Regions from separate parts of the Streptomyces sp. NPDC002680 genome, predicted to be linked through region 1. Evidence: riboswitches for the same ligand, from Rfam matches in the RefSeq annotation. Region 1 holds a riboswitch; each other region holds the start of a gene.

What was found. Region 1 has a riboswitch for cobalamin ahead of ACFYXF_RS01825 (CbtB-domain containing protein). Riboswitches for the same ligand answer to the same signal wherever they lie in the genome.
Region 2: it holds a riboswitch for cobalamin, as region 1 does, so the genes downstream of both, ACFYXF_RS38070 (ABC transporter ATP-binding protein) here and ACFYXF_RS01825 (CbtB-domain containing protein) in region 1, are expected to answer to the same signal.
Region 3: it holds a riboswitch for cobalamin, as region 1 does, so the genes downstream of both, ACFYXF_RS50110 (cobalamin biosynthesis protein) here and ACFYXF_RS01825 (CbtB-domain containing protein) in region 1, are expected to answer to the same signal.

The regions. Positions count from the first base shown of each region.
Region 1 covers NZ_JBIAQP010000001.1:422,292-424,460, reverse strand. The annotation lists gene ACFYXF_RS01835 (HD domain-containing protein) at 1-48, shown strand, start outside; gene ACFYXF_RS01830 (hypothetical protein) at 28-699, opposite strand; cobalamin riboswitch at 783-926, shown strand; gene ACFYXF_RS01825 (CbtB-domain containing protein) at 962-1,183, shown strand; gene ACFYXF_RS01820 (CbtA family protein) at 1,204-1,962, shown strand; gene metE (5-methyltetrahydropteroyltriglutamate--homocysteine S-methyltransferase) at 2,128-2,169, opposite strand, start outside.
Region 2 covers NZ_JBIAQP010000018.1:87,256-89,424, reverse strand. The annotation lists gene ACFYXF_RS38075 (methylmalonyl-CoA mutase family protein) at 1-1,022, opposite strand, end outside; cobalamin riboswitch at 1,111-1,293, shown strand; partial or broken gene ACFYXF_RS38070 (ABC transporter ATP-binding protein) at 1,287-1,744, shown strand; gene ACFYXF_RS38065 (SMI1/KNR4 family protein) at 1,821-2,169, shown strand, end outside.
Region 3 covers NZ_JBIAQP010000033.1:73,779-75,947, reverse strand. The annotation lists gene ACFYXF_RS50120 (anion permease) at 1-209, shown strand, start outside; gene ACFYXF_RS50115 (hypothetical protein) at 255-476, shown strand; cobalamin riboswitch at 567-710, shown strand; gene ACFYXF_RS50110 (cobalamin biosynthesis protein) at 814-1,761, shown strand; gene ACFYXF_RS50105 (cobyric acid synthase) at 1,758-2,169, shown strand, end outside.

The DNA.
Region 1 (2,169 bases):
CGGCTGTCGATGACGCTGCGCCGCCCTTCACGTGAGGAAAGGCGATGACGAACGGAGAACGTCGGGACGCAGGACGGGGAGTTCCGCGCGCAAGGCTTCGCTGATCTTCTGTTCGTCCGCCTGGTCGTAGCTGTCGAGCAGTTCAGGCAGCACTATGTCGTGCAGTTCATCGGTGGTGAAGTCGACCCGGCAAGTGGTCCGGTACGGGTCGCCGACGACCAGGGCCTCCGGCTGCCGGGCGAAGTCCAGGCAGAAGTACAGGGTGCTGATCACGGTCCGCGCACGGACCAGGCCCTTGACCGTCAGACACCCGCCGTCGTCGCCGTGGTGCCCCTGCACGCCTCCGGTGGCGGTGAGATCGCCGCGGACCACCACGTCGGGGCAGCCCGACAGCAGCACGTTGCGGACCCGTACGTGCCCCGTGACCAGCAGGAAGTTGCCACCGGCGGAGTCCCACCACTCGATGTCTCCCTCGACGGTCAGGTCGCCGTCCACGATCACGTTGCACGGCGACCAGTCGCCGTCGCCGTCGCGCTCCAGGTTCCCCACGACGTGCAGACCGCCCTCGTACAGGCGGATCTCCTGCTCGTCGGCGAACTCCCGGTACGGATACTGAAGGTCGGAGGCGGCGTCGAAGCGAGCCTCGGCCTCGTCGACGCCGATGAGTCGGTAACCCGCGGGTGAGGTTGCGCTGTTCATGGCACGGACGCTACAACCGCCCACTGACACCCACGCGGTCGGAAGCGGATCACGCCAGGTGGCATCGGGTATTGGCCATGAACGCGACAGGAGGTACCGTCGGTCCGATATCGACGACGGCGAGACGGAAGCCGGTGGGAAACCGGCACGGTCGCGCCACTGTGTACGGGACGCCCCGCAGGGGTGCTCCGTGAGTCAGACCCGTGGCCGTCGTCCTGTGCACCACCGAGATGGGACGCGAACTCCCAGAGGAGGCCCTGCCATGGCGCAGCATGTCGCACCGCCGACAGCCACCACCCCCGTCATCCCGGCCAGACTGCCGCTCAGGGACATCGCCCCCTGGGCGGTCTTCTTCGGCATCCTGATGCTGGTCCTGCTGTACTTCGTCGGCGCGGAGCAGGGTGCCACCTCCGTCGTCTCCGGCGAGGAAGTCCACGAGTGGGTGCACGACGCCCGCCACCTCCTCGGCTTCCCCTGCCACTGACGAAGGACGCCGCACACCCCATGAACTCCGCAACCGTGAGAAACCTGCTCGTGCGGGGCATGCTCGCCGGCCTCGGCGCCGGCGTGCTCGCCCTGATCGTCGCCTACTTCCTCGGTGAACCGAGCGTCGACAAGGCGATCGGCTTCGAGGCGGCCCACGCCCCCGCCCACGAGCACGAGGTCGAACTCGTCTCCCGCAGCCTGCAGTCCACCGCCGGCCTCGCCACCGGTGTCCTGATCTACGGGGTCGCCTTCGGCGGAATCGCCGCCCTCGCCTACTGCTTCGCGCTGGGCAGGGTGGGTCGCTTCACGCCCCGCGCGACCGCGCTGCTGCTGTCCGGCAGCGCCCTGCTCGTCGTGTATGTCGTGCCGTTCCTCAAGTACCCGGCCAACCCGCCCGCGGTCGGCAACGGCGACACCATCGGCAAGCGCACCACCCTGTACGTGCTGATGATGGTGCTCAGCATCCTCCTCGCGGTCGCCGCCACCATCCTGGGCAGGCGGCTCGCCCCGAAGCTGGGCACCTGGTACGCCACCGTCACCGCGGTGGCCGCCTTCGCCCTCGTGATCGGACTGGCGTACGCCTTCCTGCCCGTCGTCAACGAGGTACCGAGCGACTTCCCGGCCACCGTGCTGTGGCGCTTCCGCGTCTCCGCACTCACCATCCAGCTCACCCTCTGGGGCGCGTTCGGCCTGGTGTTCGGCGAACTGGCCGAGCGGCTGCTCCATCCCAGGCCCGCGACAGCCACCGCACCCCGACCGGTCGCCGCACCCAACTGACCTGACCCGTCAGCCGAGCCAGGGCCCACGGAACCGTCCGAGGGCCCTCTCGCGTTTCGGGTGCGAGGCGCGGAGGAACCGCGTGACCGGGGCAGGGCTGCGGGGGAGGAACTCGGGTGTTCCCCCCTCCGTAGACCTGCTACCCCCGGCCGATGGGGCGAGCCGTCAGGACGCGGAGAGTTCCCCGCGGACCGTGCGGGCTGCCGC
Region 2 (2,169 bases), on a different contig from region 1:
AGCACGGTGACCGAGTCGGCGCCGCCGACTCCGGCGGCCAGCGTGGCGACCGTCGTGCGGAGCATGTTCACCCACGGGTCGCGGCGGGACATCATCACAGGCGAGGTCACGGCGTGCTGCACCTGGGCCCCGGCCGCCGGCGCCCCGGACACCTCGGCGACCCGCGCCCACAGCCGTCGGGCCGCGCGCAGCTTGGCGATCGTCAGGAACTGGTCGGCGGTGGCCGCGTACCGGAACTCCAGCTGTCCACAGGCCTGTTCGACGGTCAGCCCGGCCTCGGTCAGCTCGCGGAGGTAGGCCACCCCGGTGGCCAGGGACGCGCCCAGTTCCTGCGCGGCCGAGCCGCCCGCCTCGTGGTACGGCAGCGCGTCCACGGTCAGCGCGCGCAGCCCCGGGTACTGCTCGGCGCACAGCCGCGCCAGCTCGACGACCGGCGCGAAGGCCAACTCCTCACCCGTACGGGCCTCGTGGCCCAGCGGGTCGGCGCCGAGATTGCCGCGCGCCGTCTCCTTGGCGACGCCCCGCTCCTCGTACAGCCGCAGCAACTCCCGTGCGGCGGGCTCCACTTCCTGTCCGGCTTCGAGGACGACGGGGGCCAGGTCGAGATAGACGCCGTCGAGCGCCCGGGCGAGCGACGACACCGGGATCGCGTCCGGGCCGACGGTCAGCCAGAGCGAGGTGACGCCGTTCTCCAGGTCCGCGAGCACCGCGTCGCCGACGAGGGTCGAGTGCCGCTGCCGTACGTCCCAGCCGCCGACGGTGTTCCCCTCGGGCCGCCCGCCGCGTACGAAGGGGGCGAAGCCAGGGAAACCGGGTTCGGGGGACTCGTCGCGCGCCGTGTAGAGGGGCGGGGTGGTGATCCCGTCCTCCAGCGCGGTGGACAGCGCGGCCTCGGCTGCCGCGCCCGAGACCTCCTTGCCCGACTTGCGCAGGACGCCCTCCACGAGGCGCTGCCACTGCTCATGGGTCGTGGAAGGGAACTCGGCGGCCAGCGAGAGCCCGTCGTTGGGCAGGACTGTCATGCCCGGATGCTAGGCCAGAGAGGTCCGGCCGCAGCAGAGCGCCAGGCTGTGACCTTGGCCTCGGCCGAAATGTGACCTCGGCCTCACGTGGTGATTTCCTGAGGCCAGTCAAGGGAATCCGGTGTGAATCCGGAGCTGACGCGCAGCGGTGAGGGTGACGGGCGGAGCAACACGAGCCACTGGACGACGGTCGAATCTGACCAGGATCCGGGAAGGCGCTCCGTCCGGGTGACCCCGAGTCCGAAGACCTGCTGGCCGACCGTAGCCTGGACCCCCGCCACACCGGCCGACGACAAGGCCGTACACACCGCGCTGGAACGCACCGGCCTCACCGACCGGACGGCCCGCCTCTGGCACACCCTCTCCGGCGGCGAACGCCAACGCGTCCAGATCGCCCGCGCCCTCGCCCAGGAACCCCGCGAACTCCTCCTCGGCGAACCCACCAACCACCTCGACATCCAGCACCAGTTGGACCTCCTGACCCTGGTCGCCGAACTGCCGGTCACGACCGTCGTCGCCCTGCACGACCTGAACCTGGCGGCGATGTACTGCGACGCACTCGTCGTGCTCAAGGAGGGCCGGGTGGTGGCGACGGGCAGCCCCGGCGACGTCCTGACCGAGGACCTCATCGCCGACGTGTACGGCGTGAAGGCGCCGTCAGCCGCGACGAGCCCGGCGACCGGCCGCACGTGCGGTTCCTCGGGACGCTCCGGCCCGGGTGAGGAGAGCCGGGAACCAGGCGTTGTCAGTGGTGCTCCCTAGACTTTCGAACGACCTGATCGAAGGGCGGGGACCACCATGGAAGACCTCACGGGGATCGAGGCGCTGCGGCAGCTCCTGCCGCCGCCTCCCGGCGCGGGCGAGGACATCGACTGGCAGGCGGCCGAGGAGCGGTGGGGTACCGGGTTCCCCCGGGACTACAGGGACTTCATGTCCGTGTACGGCGTCGGCGGGATCGAATCGGAGGAGGAGATCGGCGAGGTCGGAATCCTCGGTCCGTTTCCCACGGGCGCCTACCCGTTCTCCCCCGACGACTTCGAGGACGAGACGGGGAACGCCCGGCTGGCCTGGGAGGAGGAGGGCGCCGACCAGGACGACCTGGACCTCGACCCGGAGCACATCCTCGCCTGGGGCTACACGTCCCACG
Region 3 (2,169 bases), on a different contig from region 1:
TGGCGGTCTTCCTGATCGCCTCGAGCGCGGCGATCTGGGTCGTCTCGCGCCGCGGCGAGGTGGTCGACCACACGAACGTCAACGGGACCGAGGATCCGGCCGCCGCGGTGACGCCGCCGGCGCACACGGTGCCGACCGACCTCACGGCCACGATCCCCGCCCCGGCCACCACCGCCGACCCGGCGACTCCCCCGGCCGCCACCGTCTGACACCGAGCACCCGGTCCCCCAAGTCAGAAGCAAGGAAGAAGCATCATGAAGATCGACTGGGCCGCCCTCGGTTCCGTCTTCGGCGTCAGCCTCGTCATCACCGTGGCCATGGTGGGCGTGTTCACCCTGGGCATCGTCGGACTCTCGATGCGCGAACGGGCGGCGACGCAGGGGGAGTCGGCCGGGCTCGCCGTCACGGGGGCTTACGCATGTTTCGCCGCCTGTGCGGCAGTTGTGGCATACGGGATCTATCTGATCGTGGCGTGAGGGCCGAAAAGCGTGTTCCCGCGCCGCCGTTCCATCGGCGGTGTGGGGCTCAGCACAGTCCTCCTTTCCAGGTCAACGGCAAGTTGACGGGTGTTCCGGGCCCGTGGTGGACTGCCGGAGCCATGTACGGCGGCAGAAGAGGAAGCCGGTGCGAATCCGGCGCGGTCCCGCCACTGTCACCGGGGTAGGTAACCCCGGGAGCCAGGAACTCTCGCCGCCGGTCTCGTCGAACCAGGGCGTGGACACCCTGAGTGAGGACATATCGCCATGCTCGGCTGCCGTTCGCGTTCCAGGTCCATGACCAGGGTTTCTCCCGCCACTTCGGCCGGCTGAGCCGGTGCGTGCCGATCGCGTCTTCGCGTACGGCGCCGTCCTCGGACTCCTCGGTGATCTGGCTCTCGGTGATCCGCGCCGGGGGCATCCGGTCGCCGCGTTCGGGCAGGCCGCCGGCGCCGTCGAACGGGTGCTGTGGCGGGACCACCGGGGGTGGGGGGCGCTGCACACCGCCATGTGTGTGGGAGGCGCCGTCTCACTTGCCGCGGGGGCCCGTTCCGTCGTACGTCCGTCCCGTGCCGCTTCCGTCGCGCTCACCGCCGCCGCCACCTGGGCCGTGGTCGGGGGGACCTCCCTCGGGCGGGAGGCTCGGGCGATCGGGCGGTCGTTGGAGGCCGGGGATGTCGACGGGGCCCGGGAGCGGCTGCCCCATCTCTGCGGGCGCGATCCGCAGGCCCTCGACTCCGACGGGATCGCCCGGGCCGTCGTCGAGTCCGTCGCCGAGAACACCTCCGACGCCGTTGTGGGGGCCCTTGTGTGGGGGGCTGTGGGTGGGGTGCCGGGGCTCGTCGGGTTCCGGGCCGTCAACACCCTCGATGCCATGGTCGGGCACAAGTCTCCGCGGTATCGGCGGTACGGATGGGCCTCCGCCCGGCTCGACGACCTCGCCGGGTGGCCGGGGGCGCGGCTGACCGCCGTACTCGCCGCTGCCGCCGGTGGTGATCCGCGCGGGGCCGTCCGGTCCTGGCGTGCCGATGCACGCAGCCATCCCAGTCCCAACGCCGGGCCCGTCGAGGCCTCCTTCGCGGGGGCCCTCGGGGTGCGGCTCGGCGGGACGCTGTCCTACGCGGGGCGGGTCGAGCATCGGCCCGTGCTCAACGGGGAGTACGGGCGTGCCGTCGGCGTCCAGGACGTCGAACGGGCCGTACGGCTGTCCCGGCGGGTCACCTGGCTGGCCCTCGGGGTCAGTGTCGTCGCCGCACGGCTCGTAGCGAAGGGGCGTACGTCATGAGTGGCGGAACTGTCGGCGGCGGGCTGCTTGTCGCCGGGACCACCTCCGATGCCGGGAAGAGTGTCGTCACCGCCGGGATCTGTCGGTGGCTCGTGCGGCAAGGGGTGAAGGTCGCGCCCTTCAAGGCTCAGAACATGTCCCTCAATTCGTTCGTGACGCGGGAAGGCGCCGAGATCGGGCGGGCGCAGGCCATGCAGGCGCAGGCGTGCCGTATCGAACCCACCGCGCTCATGAATCCCGTCCTGCTGAAGCCCGGGAGCGACCAGAGCAGTCAGGTCGTGCTCATGGGGAAGCCCGTGGGTGAGATGAGTGCGCGCGGCTATCACGGGGGGCGGCAGCAGCAACTGCTCGGGACCGTGCTGGAGTGCCTTGCCGAACTGCGGGGCACGTATGACGCGGTGATCTGTG